Regions from separate parts of the Desulfitobacterium sp. THU1 genome, predicted to be linked through region 2. Evidence: riboswitches for the same ligand, from Rfam matches in the RefSeq annotation. Region 2 holds a riboswitch; the other holds the start of a gene.
What was found. A riboswitch is a leader RNA that binds a small molecule or an ion and turns the genes downstream of it on or off. The one in region 2 is predicted to bind cobalamin.
Positions count from the first base shown of each region.

Region 1: it holds a riboswitch for cobalamin, as region 2 does, so the genes downstream of both, cbiE (precorrin-6y C5,15-methyltransferase (decarboxylating) subunit CbiE) here and AAC978_RS09970 (ABC transporter substrate-binding protein) in region 2, are expected to answer to the same signal.

Region 1 is NZ_JBBWUA010000004.1:31,315-40,920, reverse strand. It holds gene cobJ (precorrin-3B C(17)-methyltransferase) at 1-62, opposite strand, end outside; gene AAC978_RS05320 (cobalt-precorrin 5A hydrolase) at 89-1,255, opposite strand; gene cobM (precorrin-4 C(11)-methyltransferase) at 1,252-2,052, opposite strand; gene cobI (precorrin-2 C(20)-methyltransferase) at 2,030-2,776, opposite strand; gene cbiE (precorrin-6y C5,15-methyltransferase (decarboxylating) subunit CbiE) at 2,864-4,090, opposite strand; cobalamin riboswitch at 4,168-4,344, opposite strand; gene cbiD (cobalt-precorrin-5B (C(1))-methyltransferase CbiD) at 4,380-5,525, opposite strand; gene AAC978_RS05295 (MarR family winged helix-turn-helix transcriptional regulator) at 5,568-6,023, opposite strand; gene cls (cardiolipin synthase) at 6,183-7,712, shown strand; gene AAC978_RS05285 (molybdopterin-dependent oxidoreductase) at 7,832-9,606, opposite strand, start outside.
Region 2 is NZ_JBBWUA010000010.1:40,022-49,627, forward strand. It holds gene AAC978_RS09955 (C40 family peptidase) at 1-473, opposite strand, end outside; gene AAC978_RS09960 (ABC transporter ATP-binding protein) at 647-1,426, opposite strand; gene AAC978_RS09965 (FecCD family ABC transporter permease) at 1,428-2,468, opposite strand; gene AAC978_RS09970 (ABC transporter substrate-binding protein) at 2,573-3,538, opposite strand; cobalamin riboswitch at 3,690-3,832, opposite strand; gene AAC978_RS09975 (phasin family protein) at 4,025-4,324, shown strand; gene AAC978_RS09980 (ABC1 kinase family protein) at 4,364-6,040, shown strand; gene AAC978_RS09985 (GNAT family N-acetyltransferase) at 6,128-7,216, shown strand; gene AAC978_RS09990 (DNA-3-methyladenine glycosylase family protein) at 7,218-7,811, shown strand; gene AAC978_RS09995 (DUF2922 domain-containing protein) at 8,004-8,237, opposite strand; gene AAC978_RS10000 (DUF1659 domain-containing protein) at 8,272-8,496, opposite strand; gene AAC978_RS10005 (DUF3102 domain-containing protein) at 8,720-9,604, shown strand.

The DNA.
Region 1 (9,606 bases), on a different contig from region 2:
TAGGTTTTATACCCTGCGACCACATCCACTTCACTCCAGAGATCCCGAGCACGTTTTGTCATATGCTCTTCATCTCCTGGGCCAATCCCTACAACAAAAATCTTTCCTTGCTGATGGCCACCGTGACCCCGTTCAGCTTCTGCTTGGGAAGAATCAATTCCCCCTCTTTCGTTCCCAGTAAACTTGCTGCTTCGCATACCCCATCCACTCCAATCATCTCTTTGACATAGTCTGAAGAACTTAACCTCAGTTTTTCATTTAACTCTTGTATCTGCTGTGCAGAAAATGTTCTAAAAGGCACTCCAAGGTTATGTGCTGTCTCGATTAGCCCAGCCTCCTCAGATTTTAAGTCGATGCTAAATATCCCAAAAATGCTCAATGGAGAAATCCCTAGCTGCCGAATACTTTGAGCGATGGCTTCGCTAATCCGGTCCACACTTACTCCCTTGCGACACCCGACCCCGACACTGTAAAACCGAGGAATTAACCTTACAGGACGTCTATCGTTGGGGATTTCATTAATCTGATTGTTCATATTGTTGCTATACTTGATACCGCTCATATCATTGAAATCGTTTTGTTCATTCTTGTCTTTATATTGTTGGTTATCTTGTGGCGTAATCCACAGATGTGCTTGTTCCTTTTTCTCATCCTCCAAAAAGCAGTAGGCTATGTCTTGCCGAAGTGGATGTCCCTTAGGAAGACAATCCGTCCATACCCCCAGACGACCTTCCTCTAGCAAGATTCGATTGACATATTTTAGCCCTGCCAAAGGTTCTATTGCCCAGCCAAACTGCCGGGCATACTCATCAGGTGCTATTAGCCCCTGCACATCAGTGGCTGTCGTTACCACCGGATGAGCATCCAGCCACTGAGCAACGGTTTTTGTCCAGGCATTAGCTCCCCCTAAATGGCCGGACAAGAGAGAGATGACAAACTTCCCCTTTTCATCCAGCACTATGACTGCCGGGTCCCGATCTTTGCCCGCAAGATAGGGAGCGATTTGCCGAACCACAATCCCTGTAGCCATAATGAAGATTAAGAGCGAGCTGCTCTGCCATATCCCTGACATTACTTCTTTTAATTGCTTATAGTAGTGGAGGTGCACTGTGTGCTTTTCATCAATATACTGACCTTTGAGGCGCCAGTTAAGCCATAACTCCAGCTTCAGTGGTTCCTCGTCGGACCATCTCTCGATTACCTTGTGCGCCGTTTTGAGTCCTTGACTAGTGAGCACGACGAGGGCAGCCTTCATACCGAACTTCCTTTTCGATATTCATGAGTAAATTCAGGGTCATAGAGCTTCGAACGCGCTCCTTTATCTCTAAGAAAATCGCCCACTAAGATTTGAGCATGCTTACGAATTCCAGCCTCTTTGACTCGCTGTTCAATCGTTGCCAGCGTCCCCTCCAGAATCTGTTCATCAGGCCAACTGGCTCGATAGACAATGGCGACTGGCGTATCTGGGGGATAACTCTGGCCAAGAGATTCTACCACTTCGCCAATCTCCTGCACACTGAGAAAAATAGCCATACTGGCTTGATGCTGAGCCAACAAAGCAAGATCTTCCTTCTCTGGTACAGGGGTTCTTCCGGCCAAACGCGTAAGGATTAAGGTTTGACTGACTTCGGGTAAGGTAAACTCTTTCTTGATCGCAGCCGCGGCAGCGAACACAGAACTTACGCCTGGGACTACTCCATAAGTAATTGTCAAAGCGTCCAACTGCTGCATCTGCTCTTGAATTGCACCGTAAACACTGGGATCCCCTGTGTGCAAACGCACGACCTTCTCGCCTTTGCTTACTCCTTCCACCATAATGGCGATGGTTTCTTCCAAGGTCAAACCAGCGCTATCGAAAAGAGTAATCCCTTCTCGGCAATGCTTGAGGATTTCCGGATTGACTAATGACCCCGCATAGATGACCCGATCGGCTTCTTCAAGAGCCTTTTTGCCTTTCAAGGTGATCAAATCAGGATCTCCAGGGCCTGCTCCTACGAAAAGCACCTGACCCAAGTTAGCTTTCACCTGATCATTCAAAATCTTCACTCCCATCCCTCTTGCATAGCACAAGGCTCAAATAATCCACCTTCTCCATCTCTTCCTCAGGCCGAAGCAGACGGATCTCTTCTCCGGTCTGACCGACACGTGTAGCTAAAACTGCTTGTGATCCTGTCTTCTGAATATGATTGAGTACAGCCGGTAAATTTCGCGATACCTTCATCAACACAAGATTAGGGTAATGCTCATACGCATCTAATCCCTCAATACCCGGCAAAACCACTAAGGGCTCGTCGCCAATGGCTAAGGGCAAGTTCACCCGGGCTGCTGCTGCTGACATAGCTGTGATGCCAGGGATAGTCTCAATCTGATCAGGTTCAAGCTGATTTTTAAGAATCGTCAGCAGGTAACTGTAGGTACTATATAAAGAAGGATCCCCTAAAGTAAGAAAAGCGACCGAATGCCCCAAATCAAGCTCAGCCCTAATCAGTCCTGCTGCCTTTTGCCAAGCCGCCTGAAGTATTTCTTCGTTCGAAGTCATAGGCATCTCTAATTCCATAATGCTCACCCCGGAAGGGCAGTGGGATTGCGCAATTTCCCATGCAACACTTTCCCTCTCCATCTTTGACTTGGGTATAGCTATGACTTCAATCTCTCGCAGGATTTCCACTGCCCGTAGGGTGATTAGGTTTGGATCCCCTGGGCCAACTCCCACCCCATACAATTTCGCTTTTCTTGTGCTCTGAGGAATTGTTTGTTCATTTTGTTCTTGCTGCACTTTGTTCCTCCTCCGTTCTATTCCTTCGACTTACAACAGCCGCTTGCTTACGTCCATGATGGCCACTTTTAAGTACCAATTTCACAACTAGCTAGTTTTCTTCCGCCCTGAAATAACAAACACCGGATTATGTGCTTGGGCAAGGTGAATATCTTTAATCCCCTTCCAGCGCACAGCTTGGATAGATACTACATCAATATCTTCATAAGCTAAACTTTTCAGGGCTTCCATCCCGTGAGTCAAGGTCTCCAAGGTTATGGCAGTCAGTACAACTCTTCCCCCTGGCACAAGGGGAGCTTCCTGTAATATTCCTCGGATTTGCCCATGACTCCCGCCAATAATACATATATCCATTGGGGGGATGTCCCGCAAGGCGGCCGGAGCTGTCCCCCGAATCAGTCTCAGATTTTTAACACTAAACTTCTCTTGATTTTGGAGAATAAGTTCTTGTGCCTCTGGGTTTTCTTCGATGGCGTAGACACACCCACGATGGGCTAAAAGGGCCGCTTCGATACTGATACTTCCTGTCCCTGCCCCTACATCGAGGATCCTTGCCGAAGCCGTGATCTCAGCCTTAGCCAAAACCTGAACCCGAATTTCACTCTTAGTCATAGGAACATTCCCTCTAATAAACACCTCATCCTTTATACCAAAACCTATTGGTACAATAGGAAAAGATGTGGCCTTGGTGATCTTAGACTCTTCTGAGTAGAGAATCATCACTGCATTCGCAAAATCTCCTGCTGAGTTCATGAGCTCTTGAGCATTTGTATTCAACCACTTTTCCTCGGGATAAGACAGTGTATTTCCCACAGAAATACGCGGGTTAAATCCATACCTTTGATAGTAACGAGCCACCGCTTGTGGGGTGTTCTCGCCACCGGTCAATATACCAATGGTTCGCTTAATATTCAGAGGCAATAAATCCAGCGAACGTCCATGGACACTGAGAAGCTCTGCCTCTTGCCAAGGAATCCCAGCACGAGCAAAAGCGAATTGAATAGAGCTGATCCCGGGTAAGACCTGAATATCCTCTTTAGGGAATTCTCTCTTTAATAGGGGAAGGAGGCTATAATAACCCGGATCTCCAGAGACCAACACTCCCGCCTGCTTCCCTTGCTCTATCGACCTTTGCAGTGTTTCTAGAGTACCTGATAAATCACCACTGACTTGGTAAGTATCTCCTTCAAAATCAGGAAATAGTTTGAGCGCACGAGAGCCACCTAGTAAAACATCGCATTGCTTCACACTATCTTGGATTGCAGGAGCAACCCATTCTGGCGTTCCCGGACCAATTCCCACGATTCGGATCATCCGCTTATCTTCCCTTCCACTAAAAAAATAAAAAGAGCCCTGAGCGGCTCTTTCACAACACCCATCGCTCGTAGGTGTGAATATTACAATTCAAGGCAGGTCTCCTGGCTTCCAGTCATCACGCCTCTTCCCTTCCCAGAACTATCTAGTGGGTTATTGAGAGGCACTCATGGCTCACAGTGGCGGGACCGCGTCGGACTCTCACCGACTTCCCTTTTCATCCTCAAAGAGGAACCTTGAACTTTTATTTAATTCTGGCTGTTTTATTTATTTCTTATCCTTGAATTCTCTATTTTTCCCTTAAATCCTGCTTTGCTTCCGGCCAATACCAAAATTCCTTGATAATATCGTGAGCTCGAGCATCCCAAGCAATGATTTCCCCATTAAGTAAGGTGAATGCTGTACCCACCTGCAAATCTCCACGAACATGCTCCTGGGCACGCTCACTTGCCCGCTGAGTTAAATGAAAGAGCAAATCTTCCCATCCCTGGGCCAAGACTTCTTCAGCAGCTCCTTCTACTGTAGGGAACTCAGCGAGCTTTTGCAATAACTCTTGAGGAACACCGGCCAGTGCCGCATGAGCCACTAGAATCTCCATGCGAGCATCGGCCACATGGGTATGAGTATGGAATATTCCACCAGCTACTTTAATGAGCTTTCCGATATGGCCTAAAAGAACCACTTTCTCAAATTTGCGATAAGCAGCTTCTTCCAATAAAAAACCAACAAAGTTGCTCATCTGAATAATAGCTTCCTCAGGTACTCTTAGTTGCCCGGTGGCCACCTTAAACCCATAGTTGCCTGGGGTCAAAATTATGGCTTTATGTCCATAGGCTATCGCTTGATCCAACTCCGGCAAGATCGAATTCTTAAACGCTTCTTCTGACATCGGGCGAACAATGCCTGTAGTTCCTAAAATAGATATTCCCCCGATGATTCCTAAACGGGGATTGAGAGTCTTCAGGGCAACTTTCTCTCCCTCTGGCACTTCAATCACAACTTGAACTTCTTCCCGAGGAAAAACCTCCCGTACAGCAGCTTCGATCATTTGTTGAGGTACCGGATTGATGGCAGGTTCTCCTTGGGGAACTTGAAGTCCCTTTTTAGTGACGACACCTATCCCTTGACCACCGCAGATATGAACTTCTCCTTGCTCGGAAAGGATTCTCACCTTGGCTTGTATTTCTAGACCATGGGTGATATCCGGATCATCTCCCGCATCCTTAATTATACCAACCCTTGCCCAATCATTTTCCTTTGCTTTACTGTAAATCGGTAGGGAGAGCTGTTCTCCTCGGGGCAGAGTAATCTCAATCAATGCACCCGAATCTTTCCCCCGGAGCCATAGACATGCGGCTTTAGCTGCTCCGGCTGCACAGGTGCCTGTGGTATATCCCGTTTTCCAAGAATGCCTTTCTTTCTTCTCTTTCCTCATATCTGCCGTCCTAACTTTCTTGGTATTAGCCTACAATTTAAGTTACTCTTTCGGGTCATATTCATACATTTCTTTAATAAACAACCGCACTTTATTCATGCATTCAGTAAAGCGTTGATATTCCTGTTCACCCTTGATTTCCAGAAATGCACCGCAGCGATGTTCGAGGGCTTTTTCAATCTGAAGAATGGTCTCTTCCCCATGCTTGGTAAGGGCTAGTTTTACATAACGCTCATCTTCCGGATCTCGTACACGCCTTAAGAAGCCTGCTGATTCTAATTTCTTACACATTGATGATGCATTACCACTGGAAAGGCCGATGATACTTCCTAAAGTGCCTACGGTGTGGGGACCGCCTTCCTTAATCTCAACTAAAATACGAGTTTGCATCAAAGTTAAATCAAATTTTTCGACGATCGGGCGGAAAGCATTGGCCATACTCTCATTGATCGTCCTTAAAAAGTCCCAAATCTCATTCTCAAACACCATACTTCTCATCGATACTGCCTCCAACACCAAGTAAATAGCTTCTTTACGCCATATATGTTATAGTTTATACTTGATTTAGTCAATAGACCTTCAAAGGGATCTTACTGGGATTACATGCTAAAGTGTCTAAATTATCATATACTAATGTAAAGAGGGAGGGAGATAAGAATGAAAAACTTACCCATGTTTTATCGAGTAGTATTCATCGCCTTGCTTCTTCTTCTCCAGATCTTTGCCTTAGTTATGATCATCTGGAGATTTAGTAACTTCTTTATCTATTTTTACATATTCAGTTTTTTGCTGAGCATTGTTGCTTTACTTTATATCATGAACCTCAAGACTGATCCTGCTTATAAAATTGCTTGGGTTATCGCAATACTCTTATTTCCCATCTTTGGGGGCCTCTTCTACCTCATGTTTGGCCGCACGAAGTTAAGCAAGCGGAAAAGACGAAAGATGCAAAGCGTTAACGATAAGATGATACAACTTCTGGTTCAAAAGGAAGAAACCATCCAAAAGCTTACAGCCCAAGATTTACGAGCAGCCAATCTTGCTCGCTATATTGAAAAGTACTCCTATTGTCCTGTCTACCAAAACACTCATACGGAATATCTTCCAATTGGCGAAAAAATGTATGAGCGACTTTTAATAGAATTGAAAAAAGCTGAGAGGTTCATTTTCTTAGAATACTTTATCATTGGCGAAGGCCTTTTATGGGATTCTGTACTGGCTATCCTTGAAGAAAAAGTTAAGGAAGGAGTAGATGTACGGGTTCTTTATGATGATGTAGGCAGTCTCTTCAAGTTGCCTTTTGGTTATGAAAAGGAGCTGGAAGCGAAAGGGATAAAATGCCGCGTCTTCAATCGCCTCATCCCTGTTCTTTCTATTCATATGAACAATCGGGATCATCGAAAAATTGCCGTAATCGATGGAAAAACCGCCTTTACAGGCGGAATTAATCTTGCTGATGAATATATAAATGCCTTTGACCGGTTTGGACATTGGAAGGATACTGCCATCCTTATCCATGGAGAAGCTGTCCTAAATTTTACTGTCATGTTTTTGGCCTTATGGGGATATGAGTCTGAAACAACTGAGGATTATACCCAATACAAGCTCCTTAGTCAAGAAGCTACAGCAATCACTTCGGATGGCTATGTACAACCCTTCGGGGATAGTCCCTTAGATGATGAACCAATCGGTGAAACCGTCTATCTTAATCTCATCGCCCAAGCTCAACACTATATCTATATCAATACCCCTTATCTTATACTAAATAATAGTATGCTTTCAGCCCTCAGCTCCGCAGCCAAACGTAGCATTGATGTTCGCATCGTTACCCCCTTTCGCGGGGATCGCTGGTTTGTCCATTCCATGACCCGTTCCAACTATCGGTTGCTGATCGAAAGTGGTGTGAAAATCTATGAATACTCTCCCGGCTTCATCCATGCCAAATCCATTGTGGTCGATGATGCACACGCTATAGTAGGTACTATTAATATGGATTATCGGAGCCTTTACTTGCATTTTGAATGCGGTGTTTATGTTTACAATACTCAAAGTGTTATAGATATCAAGGAAGATTTTTTAGAAACCCTAGAACTATGTCAAAATATCACATTAGAGGATTGTTATCGGGTAAAGTGGTATAGGCGATTAGGTCGTACAATTCTACGCATTTTTGCACCACTGATGTAGCTTAGTAGGTTTACACTTCTCATTACCTAACGACATTTACCCTTTCTTAACCAAAATACAAATGTGCTAATTGACCGAAATCCTCCCACCGAATAGGTAGGAGGATTTCATTTAATTCATTAGACCTTTTCGATTCTTACCGCGCAAATCTTGAATTCAGGTTCTTTAGAAGCGGCATCGACGGCATCGATCGTTACTATATTAACTAAGGGATCCGGTTCAAACCAGAGTGCAAAGACCAGACCAGGCATAGGTTCCCCTGGTCGTCCTACTTTAGCGGGAATTTCAACTTTCCCTCGACGTGAAATTAGCCGCACCACATCGCCCTCTATGATTCCTAATTCTGTGGCATCCTTAGGGTTTAATTCCACATATTGCTTCGGTACAGCTTTCATGATAGTGGGACATTTGCCTGTCATGGTCATGGTATGCCAGTGCTCTAGAACACGACCGGTTGTCAAATAATAAGGATATTCCTTATCTACTGGTTCAGCAGGTCCCTTATATGGCCTAGCAAAAATTACTGCCTTATGGTCCTTGGCAGAATAGAAATCAATTCCTTCCTTTACATACGGATCGTCGGGAGCCACATAGCGACGTGTCGCCCCTTTTGTACCTTTATGGTCTTTAACCGGCCACTGTATGCCATGTGCCTCCTTCAAAGCTGGGTAGGCCGCAAGCTCCATATGGGTTCCGGTTGTACACTTAAGATATTCATTCCAAACATCTTCGGGCGTTTTGAAAGGGAACATATCTGCGTAACCTAGACGATGAGCAAAGTCAAGAAGGATATCCAAGTCAGGCTTAGATTCACCGGCTGGTTCGATAGCTTTGGCCAAGTGTTGAGTGCGGCGGTCTGTATTGCCATAAACGCCTTCCTTCTCACACCAGAAGGCTGCCGGGAGAACTACATCAGCATACTGAGTGGTAGCTGTCGGATGAAAAGCCTCAGCAACAACTAGGAATACCTTTTCGAATCCTTCTTGGTAAGCACTAACATTAGGTAAGGAATGGGCCGGATTTGTGCACATAACATATAAGCATTTAATTCTGCCATCCCCACAGGCTTTAAACATCTCCATGGTATGAAGACCGACCTGCCCTTTAATCCGATCGGCAGGTACACCCCAAAGTTCAGCAATTTCTTTTCTATGCTTCTCATTAGCAATTACACGATGCCCGGGTAGTAAGTGGGATAAGGCTCCGGTCTCACGAACACTTCCGCAGGCACTGGGTTGACCAGTCAACGAGAAAGAAGTTGAACCAGGTTTGCAGATTTTACCTGTAATTAGGTGGAGGTTATGCAGTAGATTATTAGCCCAAACACCGGCTACCCTTTGGTTGATACCCATGGTCCACATGGACATGGTATTCTTGCCCTTCTCACCAAATATCCGGGCAACCTCGCGAATCTGATCAGCCGTCAGGCCTGTAATTTCTGCAGCCCTTTCCGGTGAGAATCCCTTAAGGAACTCTTTATACTCAGCAAAGGTTATTGCTTCCTTGCCATTGGAAAAGCTTGTATGCTTCGCCATAAATTTCTCATCTGCCATGCCTTCTTCAATGATGACATAGGCCATAGCGTGGAACAGAGCCATATCTGTCCCCGCAATAAATTGCAACGAAATGTCTGCAATTTCATGGGAACGATGCCTTCTCGGGTCAGCGATAATAATTTTTGTATCTGGATCTTTCTTCTTTTTATCTGTCAATCTGGCAAATAGGACTGGATGGGCTTCGGCAATATTCGATCCAGTGATAAAGAACACATCCGCATGTTCAAAATCATCCAGACAGCCCATAGGCTCATCGGCTCCAAAGGTAGTTGTAAATCCACCAACTGCGCTAGCCATGCACAATCGCGGGTTCCCATCGATATTATTGGTACCTATTG
Region 2 (9,606 bases):
AAGCCTTTGGTTGTGGTACCGCCCCAAACATAAGGTACACCAATATATTTTTTGGCTGTATTAATAACTGCGGTTGTCTTTGAAGTGCTACTCGGAGAGGTGCTTGCTTTAGCTGGAGCTGTTGCTTTAGCAGGTGCCTTTGGTTTAGCGGGCGCAGTTGTTGCATTGTTCGTAGAGCTTTTAGGTTTTACAGGAGTGGTGGTTGGCTTGCTCGGAGCAGAACCACCACGGGATACCTCAGCGGTCTGGGTAGTTGGGCTAGGAGTGATGTTCGCTTTCGCTGCTTCTCTGGTCCTAGCTAAAATACTTGCTGACGACTCTGTTGGGGGGACATTTTCAGCCACCACCACAGGCTGAGTAATGGTTTGCGGATAGGCGAATAGAGTCGTGGTGAATAATCCGATAGACAAAACGGAGACAATTCCTATCCTGATCATTTTATTATTGCTATTACGATTAAATATCTTTTTCATAAATGCTCCTTTCAATTACCATTTGAACTGCAAGCGATAAGGTAAGCAATATCATAAAAAACAAAGAGACAACCTATCAATCGCTGATGGGTTGTCTTCAGTATAAATTATTTAATTCACATTTTCCTTAGTGAAAGCTTGGTTACTTTTCTAAGTATTGTAAGGTTCAGGATTTATTTGCCACTTAATAGAAATTGTGGCACACCTAGTTTTGGATGGAGTACTTGAACCAAATCTGCTTTGTACACTTGGGCTAAAACTTCTGCCGACATGACTTCATCTTTGTTACCCCATGTCACGATTTTCCCTTGATCAAGGAGAAGGACATGATCACAATACTGCCCAGCGATATTGAGATCATGCAATACCATGATAATAGAAATCCCCAGCTCGTCATGCCATTGACGTACATGATCCATGACTAAGAGCTGGTGTCCGATATCTAGATAAGTGGTGGGTTCGTCTAAAATGAGAACTTGAGGCTCTTGCGCCATAGCTCTGGCTAAAGAAACGAGTTGTCGTTGTCCGCCGCTTAGGGTGTTAATCTTTTGAGCACGCTTTGGCCAGAGATTTAATTTCTTCAAGATGTTTTCAACCACAGCTTTATCGTGTGGTCCCAAGTCGGAAAAAGGCTTTAACCAAGGATAGCGTCCCATGGAAACCACTTGCTCGACAGTAAAGGGCAGGGCTGGGGTGCCGTCTTGTTCTAAGACTGCGATCTGAAGGGCCAATTCCTTAGCTGAGTATGCGGAGAGGGGGCGCCCATTGAAAAGAATACCTCCAGAGGTTGGAGGTAGTATACCACTGATGGTGCTGATCAAGGTTGATTTACCACTACCATTAGGGCCGATAATACCGAACATATCCCCTTGACCTATGGTAAGTGAGAGATCCTGCAATACAGCATGTGCCCCATAGTGTTGATTAAGGTCTTGAATCTCAAACAAATTCATCTTAACTCCTCCTTAAACCGCTTTTTAACAAGTAGGCGAAAAAGGGAGCGCCGACAAAGGCGGTAATCACTCCAATGGGGATCTCTTGAGATTGAAGAAGGGTGCGGGCAATCGTATCAGACCATAAGAGAAAAATAGCCCCCGCAAGGGTAGACACAGGCAAGAGAATTCGGTGGTCCGGTCCCACAAGGAGACGCATGAGATGAGGGATAATTAGTCCAACGAAGCCGATAATTCCGACCATAGATACAGCCGCGGTGGCTAACAAAGATCCCACCACAAGGATTGCTAATTTTTTTCGTTCGACATTAATCCCCAGATGGGTAGCGGCCCGCTCGCCTAAAGCGATTACATTGAACTCTCTTTTCTGGAAGTGTAGATATGTCAGTCCAAAAAGCAGATAGGGGAGAAGGATGAGGACATCCTGCCAAGTGCTACTGGCCAAGCTTCCCATCATCCAAAAGATAATTTCTTGCATCTGCTGACCGGAAACTGCGATTAAGAAGGAGAGGAATGCTCCTAGTAAAGCCTGCACGACTACTCCGGCCAGAATTAGGGTTTCGCGTTCGAATTGACCATTTTGCCTGGACAAGGAGAAGACAATGGCCAAGGAGATCAGACCACCGGTAAAAGCGAAGAGAGGTAAGACCGATTGACCGAGGACTGAGGAGTCGCGAATAAAGAGAATAGCTGAGGCTGCGCCAAGGGCGGCCCCGGAGGATACGCCGAGGATGTAGGGATCAGCTAGGGGATTTCTCAAAATGCCTTGAAATGCAACTCCTGAGGTTGCTAACACGGCACCCACGATTAAGGCTAAAAACACACGGGGGAGGCGTAAATTCCAAACGATAGATTCTTGAGCCACAGACCAGCTGGGATCAAGATTAATCAAGGGCAACTGATTCGCAATTATTTTGAAGGTCACAGGCAAGGGAAGAGAAACCGATCCCATCATGACAGAAAAAACAATGGAGAGTAAAAGGAGTAATGTTAAGCCCAATGTCCAAGTCAGAGCTTTGGGGGACTTGTTTTTTAAGTTCAAGCCTTGTCATCCTCCTTTTTATGGTAAAGCTCATTTCGGAAGTATCAAGGATATTTAAGAGTGTTTATAATCATACAGGGCATTGATAAGGGTTCTTCGCGTCTTTAGAAGAGTTCAGGATAGAGAGTTTGGGCGATGCTGGCCAAGCCATCAATGATTCTCGGTCCAGGTCGAGTGACCATATCACTATCCAGAGTAAAGACCTTGGCATTTTTTATCGCATCGATGGATTGCCAAGCCGGACGTGCTAAGATGGTGTCTTTCACATTGTCCATATAATAAGAATAGGTCTCAAGAATGACTTGAGGATTTTTGGCAATGATTTGCTCCTCGCTATATTGTGCCCAATCCTTCACATCATGGGCAATATTGATGCCACCGGCTTTAACAATTAATTCATTGAGGAAGGTCCCTTCACCGGCGGTAAACAGTCCGGGGTCCACCTCAATCCATACATTAACTCGTTCCGAATCTTTGAGGGAGCTTATTTTATCGGCAATGTTCTGTTCCTTATCTTTCATCTCTTGAATTATTTTTATTGCCTGCTCCTGAGTATTTGTCAGATAACCCAGCTTCTCAATGGCTTGGTAAGTTGCGGCGATGCTTTGAGGGTTAAGCTGAACCACTGGAAGGTTCATATTGCGAATGGCTGAAACGAGTTTCTCATCATGCATTCCCATAACCACTAAATCAGGGTTAAGCTGGAGGATCTGTTCCATGTTCGGATTCAAACTATCTACAAAAACAAACTCAACTTTATCTTGAATTCCTACGGGATAAGTATCATAGGCGGTTACAGCCGCGAGCTTGCTTTCAAGACCCAAAGCGCACAGGATTTCTGTTGATGCAGGAGCTAACGAGACAATGCGCTGGGGCTCTGTGGTAAGAGTTGATTCCGCAGCGGAATCGTCTGTATATTTCAAGGGATAGCTTGTTTGTTGTGCCATCTCTTGCCCAGCTGTAGATTGCGGGGTCGGGGGAGTTTTAGCATCGCTCTGACAGCCGCTGATTATAAGAAAAGAAATAGAGAGGGCAATGAAGGCGAAGAGAGACAGAGCTTTTTTATGCATAGATGTGTACTCCTTTGATTTGTTCAACTTATAGTGGTTCAACCCCCTTGGGCCATGGCAGGATAGGAAAAATAAAAAACCTTTCACCATCAGGATAAAAGGTTTTGCTGCAGATCGATTATTACCGCTGCGCCTAATCCCTGCCTCGAGGATGGTCGCTCATGATTAGGCAGGTTCCTGACTTTAGAATGATGCTTCACTCTATTCACAGTGGCGGGACCGTGCCGGAATTAAACCAGCTTCCCTTTTAACTCTTCCCCTAAGGGATAGAGAACCTAATCGCTAGAATTATGTAGTTAAGCCAATTATAAAGCATTCGGCAATTAAAACCAAGATAATCTTAAGTTAAGCACAGCTTTATATGAATAGCTTTATATGAATACCTTTTCATGAATACCTCTATTAGTAATTCTACGAATCTTTTGTGGTCATCTTGAGAATACTAAGCTATAGTTTTCACTCGGCATCGTCAGGAGGTAGTAAAAGATGAAGGAATTGTTAAAGAAAGGTCTGGCTCTAGGTTTAGGATTTGCTGTCGTAAGCAAAGAACAAATCGAGAAGACGATTGATGAGTTGGTAAAGAAAGGTGAGTTATCGGCTAATGAATCCAAGGAACTAGTCAACGAGCTTATCGAAAAGGGCAAAGAACAGCAAAGTGAAGTTAATACGAAGCTCAAAGAGCAGGTTCAGCAGATTTTGAGCGAGCTTAATCTGCCCAGTAAAGCGGACATCGAGAGACTGGAAAATCGCCTCACCCAATTAGAAAAGGAACCAACACAGGAGTAAATTATTAATTAATTATACCGGATGGCTAGAGGAACCGAGATGATTAGTAGAAGAATTCGTCATGCTCATCGTTATCGTGAAGTCGCAACAATCCTTGCTCGCAATGGTTTTGGCCTCATCCTTGAAGAGATGGGGCTTATTAATTTAATTTCATTTTCCAGGAGAATTTTGCATAAGGAAGAAGAAGTGGATTCCAGAACCCTTGGTCAACGTCTGCGCAATGCACTTGAAGAGTTGGGCCCTACCTATATTAAAATCGGCCAAATTGCCAGCACAAGGCCTGATTTGATACCAGAATATCTCATCAGGGAACTGGAAAAACTGCAAGACCAAGTTCCGCCCTTTTCTTTCGTTGAGGTAACGCAAATTATCCGCGAGGAATTGGGAGGGGCTCCTCAGGAGATTTTTCGACATTTCGAGGAGAGACCGCTGGCTGCGGCCTCCATCGGCCAGGTTCACTATGCTGTGCTTAAAACGGGGGAGAAGGTGGCAGTGAAAGTCCAACGCCCCTTGATCAACGATACCATCGAGACTGATCTGGAGATTCTCTCGGATCTGGCGGCCTTAGCAGAAAGACGAATGGACTGGGCAGCCTTTTACCATGTGCGCGATATGGTCGAAGAGTTTGCCGCCTCGTTGCGTAATGAATTGGATTATGAAATTGAAGGTAGTAACGCAGAACGAATCAGCAGACAATTCGTTGAGGATTCGTCGATTTATATCCCTAGAGTTCATAAAGAATATTCTAGCAAGAGAGTATTAACCCTTGAATATATTCAAGGCGTAAAGCTCAGTCAATTTCAAGACCTAGCTGAACTTGGTTATGATCGTAAGGTTCTCGCCGAGAATCTGATCAAAGCCATGTTTAAGCAAATCCTTATTGAAGGCTTTTTTCACGGGGATCCTCATCCGGGGAATATCTTTGTTCTACCAGGGCAAGTGATTGCCTTAATCGACTTCGGTATGATTGGCAGACTTTCCCCCGATATGAAGGATCATTTTGCATCTCTTGTTATCGGTATGATGCGACGCAAGACCGAGGACATGATCGAAGCTGTATTTGCTATGGGGATTGTGCCTGAGGATATCGATCGTAAAATTCTGTTTCGGGATGTGGATCTCTTACGGGAAAAATATTTGGATGTACCCTTGAGCGAGGTACATCTCGGTACTGCCGTCAATGATCTATTTAAAGTGGCCTTCAAGCATCGGATTATTATCCCCACTGATCTGGTGTTACTGGGTAAATCCCTGCTGAGCCTTGAAGGAATCGTCGAGCAGTTGGATCCCGAGATCAGCATTATCGATATTGCTGAGCCTTTCGGTGAGCAGCTATTCTTCGAACGCTTAAATCCCCGTTTTATTGCCGAAAAGAGCTATAGACATGTCAAAGAGTACTTAGAATTGATGCTGGATCTCCCAAAACAAGCCAGGGGAATTTTCAATAGTATCCAACGGGGTAAGATCCGGGTGGAGATTTACCTGCCTGAGTTAGCTACTTTTATCCGCAAGCTAGACCGCATAAGCAATCAGCTTTCTTTCAGCATCCTCTTATTGTCCTTTAGCATTATGATGACCGGTTTGATTATCGCCTCAGCTCTGGGCAATGAGCCCCTAGTCTTCTGGAGAATTTCGGCCATCGAGGCCGGCTTTATTGTGACTGGGCTAATGTTCCTTTTACTTCTTGTGTCAATTCTACGTTCAGGGAGATTTTGAACATACAGAAGTGACAAAAAAGATCAGGCAAGTTACAATTGAAGCAATACCCTTGAGGTTAAGACGACTTAAAGGAGCAACAAGCTAATGATTAAAGGGATAATCTTTGATTTAGACGGAACTCTTGTGGATTCGCTGGTGGATCTTGCTGATTCGATGAATAGAGTTCTCAAGAATAAGAACTACCCTACCCATTCCTTGGCAGAATACCAATACTTCATCGGCAATGGGATTCGCAATCTGGTCCGCGAGGCTTTGCCAGAGGCTGCGCAAGATGAGGTGGTAATTACTCAGTGTTTTGAAGCCATGATGGAGGATTATACCCAGCACTGTTTAGATAAAACAAGGCCATATCCGGGAATTATTGAACTTTTGGAGCAGGTCAATCATAAAGAAATAAAATGCGCGGTCCTTTCTAATAAAGTAGATGATTTAACGAAAAAGATTGTCCGTGAACTCTTTCCGAAGCAAAGGTTCGAGGAGGTCATCGGGACGAGATTTGACATACCAAGAAAGCCTAATCCGGAGGGTGCCCTCTTGATCAGTGATAGCTTGCAAATCCCGACTTCGGAGCTATTATTCGTGGGGGATACCGGGGTGGACATGAAAGTTGCCCAGAATGCCCAGATTCGCTCTGTGGGTGTAACCTGGGGTTATCGAACCAGAGAAGAATTGGTGGAACATGGCGCTCAGCACCTTATCAGCGACCCCAGTGAACTGTTACAGTTATTGAATGGAGAATATCAGATGAGAGTAGTTGAAATCAAAGGTAATGAACGAGAGGATGCCTTTCAAATTCGCAGAGAAGTCTTTGTTGAAGAACAGAGGGTTCCTTTGCAGGATGAGTTCGATGAGTATGATGAGCCGGGAGCACCTGCCCGTCATATTCTTGTAGAGTATGAAAATAAGGCAGCGGCCACAGGTAGGGTACGCTGGGTAGGAGATACAGCCAAACTGGAGCGGATATGTGTCCGTGCCTCTCTGCGAAAATACGGTTTAGGCAGTGTCGTTGTGCAAGCCCTAGAAAAAATCGCCCAAGAGGAGGGCTTCCATAAGGCCAAGATTCATGCTCAGACCCAAGCCCAAAGCTTCTATAATAAACTAGGCTATGTCCAAGTATCTGAGGAATTCATGGAAGATGGGATTCCTCACATTGTGATGGAGAGGAAATTGTAGAATGATTTTTCCATACGGCTTAAAAGAAATTGAATACTTAAAAGCTCAGGATCCGGTTCTAGGGCAAGCTATTGACCAGATCGGCATGATTGAACGGGAGGTTACCCCACAGCTCTTTGAAGCCTTGATCTCCAGTGTGGTCAGTCAGCAGATTTCTAAAAAAGCCGCTGAGACCGTATGGAACCGGCTGCAGACCCTCCTCGGAGAAGTCAATGCCGAACAGATCGACCGAACTGAGCTAGAGGCTATTCAAGGCTGTGGTATGTCCATGCGCAAGGCTGGATATATCAAAGGGATCGCTGAGGCCGCCCAGAGGGGTGAGGTGGATTTCGAGAAGCTTCCTACCCTAAGTGATGAGGAGATCATCAAATTATTGCCTGCTCTACCCGGAGTGGGAGTGTGGACAGCAGAGATGTTGCTCATTTTCTCCCTTTGTCGACCTGATGTGGTGAGTTTTAAAGACTTGGCCATTCGGCGGGGAATGATGAATTGTTATGGACTGGATGAGCTGACCAAGGAAACCTTTGAGCATTACCGTCAGAAATACTCGCCCTATGGCTCAGTGGCTTCACTTTATCTTTGGGCCTTATCTTAGTGGAATGAAGTTCCTGAACTTTATACGATATATTCTTGATCTCTTCCAACTGTCCATGACCGTATAAGAAATAAAAAGCAGCCCTCTTTGTCAGAGAGTGCTGAGTATTAACTGCCGGCCAAGTTACTTGTCCGGCAGTTTGCTTCTTTGGCATATTACATGGGAATTAGTTGCCAATACAGTCAGTTAAGCTTAGGGCGCGTCAAAAAGGTCGTTTGTTGTTGTATCTATAATTTTGACATCCCTTGTTCCTGTAAGAGCACCGCCGGACGTAAAGAAAATATCGCTACTGACAATCGTATCCATAACGGTTAGGACCTCAGCTTGGGTTAGGTCTTCCCGAGGGTTGGAAATTGTAATCGAAAATGCTTGACCGCCAACAGTGGAGAAACTTAATCGTGCCACTTTGCTTGTGGTGATAGCCATGAACTTGCCTCCCTTCTCAAGATTTTATTTCTGGTTACTCATCGGAGAGCTGGAAGTTTCTACTAAGATTTACATCGATTACTGGGTGCAACGTCAAGCTAAATAAAGCCTGTGCCACATCATAGAGAGCTTGTTCCGAGGCATCATGCCGCACATTAGTTAAGCCTTTTTGTCTAGTTATTGGGGCACCGGCGGGAGTGGTCCCGCTCTGATACACAACGACTAGAGTAGAGGCCAGGGGTGTTGAAACAACAGCCATCGCTTTCGCTCCTTCCTTTTTTAATGACAGACCGCTTCAATGAAATCCGGCATGTCCGTATATTCTATGATTTCGCATGTCCAATGGTTACGGTTTGAAAATATTAGGACCTGTCCCAGAATGGACAACGTTGTCCATTCTGGGACAGGCCTTGATGAGATTTTCACTTTAGTCAGGTTACCGCCATATGATGTGATTAAAGGACAAGAGAGGATGGGGTAACTTGAGCAATTTAAGCATAGAACGTACACCGCTGGTTATCGCAGCAGAGATAAATACAATTAAATATCAGATGGAAAAGATCTTTCTCGCTCACGCTATCGAGATTGGGCGTCGGCTGAAGGAGGCTAAGGATCTACTTCCCTATGGGGAGTGGGGTAAATGGCTCCAAGAGTCGGTGAATTATTCCCAGAAAACTGCTGATCGATTTATGCTTGTTTTTGATGCCTACGGGAGTAATCAGTTTCCTTTAACCGAAGGCAATGGCGCACAAAAACAGGCACAGACACAAGTACAGGCTCAGGGAATGCCGAATTTGACTTCCTCGCAGGCCTTGATTCTCTTGGGGCTCCCGCAACAGGATAGGGCCCAGTTCATGATCGATATGGATGTGGAAGGCATGAGCACCCGTGAGCTAAAAAAGGCGGTTGACAACTGGAAACAAACCCAAGTGGAAAAGGACCAAGCTCTTGAGGAACGGGATCAGGCACGGCTGAATAATGCGAATCTCCAGCAAGGACTGAACGAGGAAAAGGATAAAAACGCTGAGCTGGCAGGGGAACGCGATATGCTGAGGGCTGAGGTGGATCGCCTAAAGAAGGACAAACAGAAGCTTGAGCAGGATATAGAGAATAAACAGGCGGCCTATGACAAGCTTAAAGAAAGAATAGGCTACAAGAATATCGAAAAAATGAGTGTCAGCCTTACTGAAGCGTATAACAAGGCGGAAGCCAATAAAATTGCTTTCTTATACGACAGTCTGGACAGAACATTTAAGGAACTAGCCTATGAGATGACTGGGTTAGCAGCTAAGAATCCGGAGGTGCATAGTATGTATAAAGAAAAGGTGAGAGATTTTCTACTCAAGGCCATGAAAGAGAAGTGGTGAGC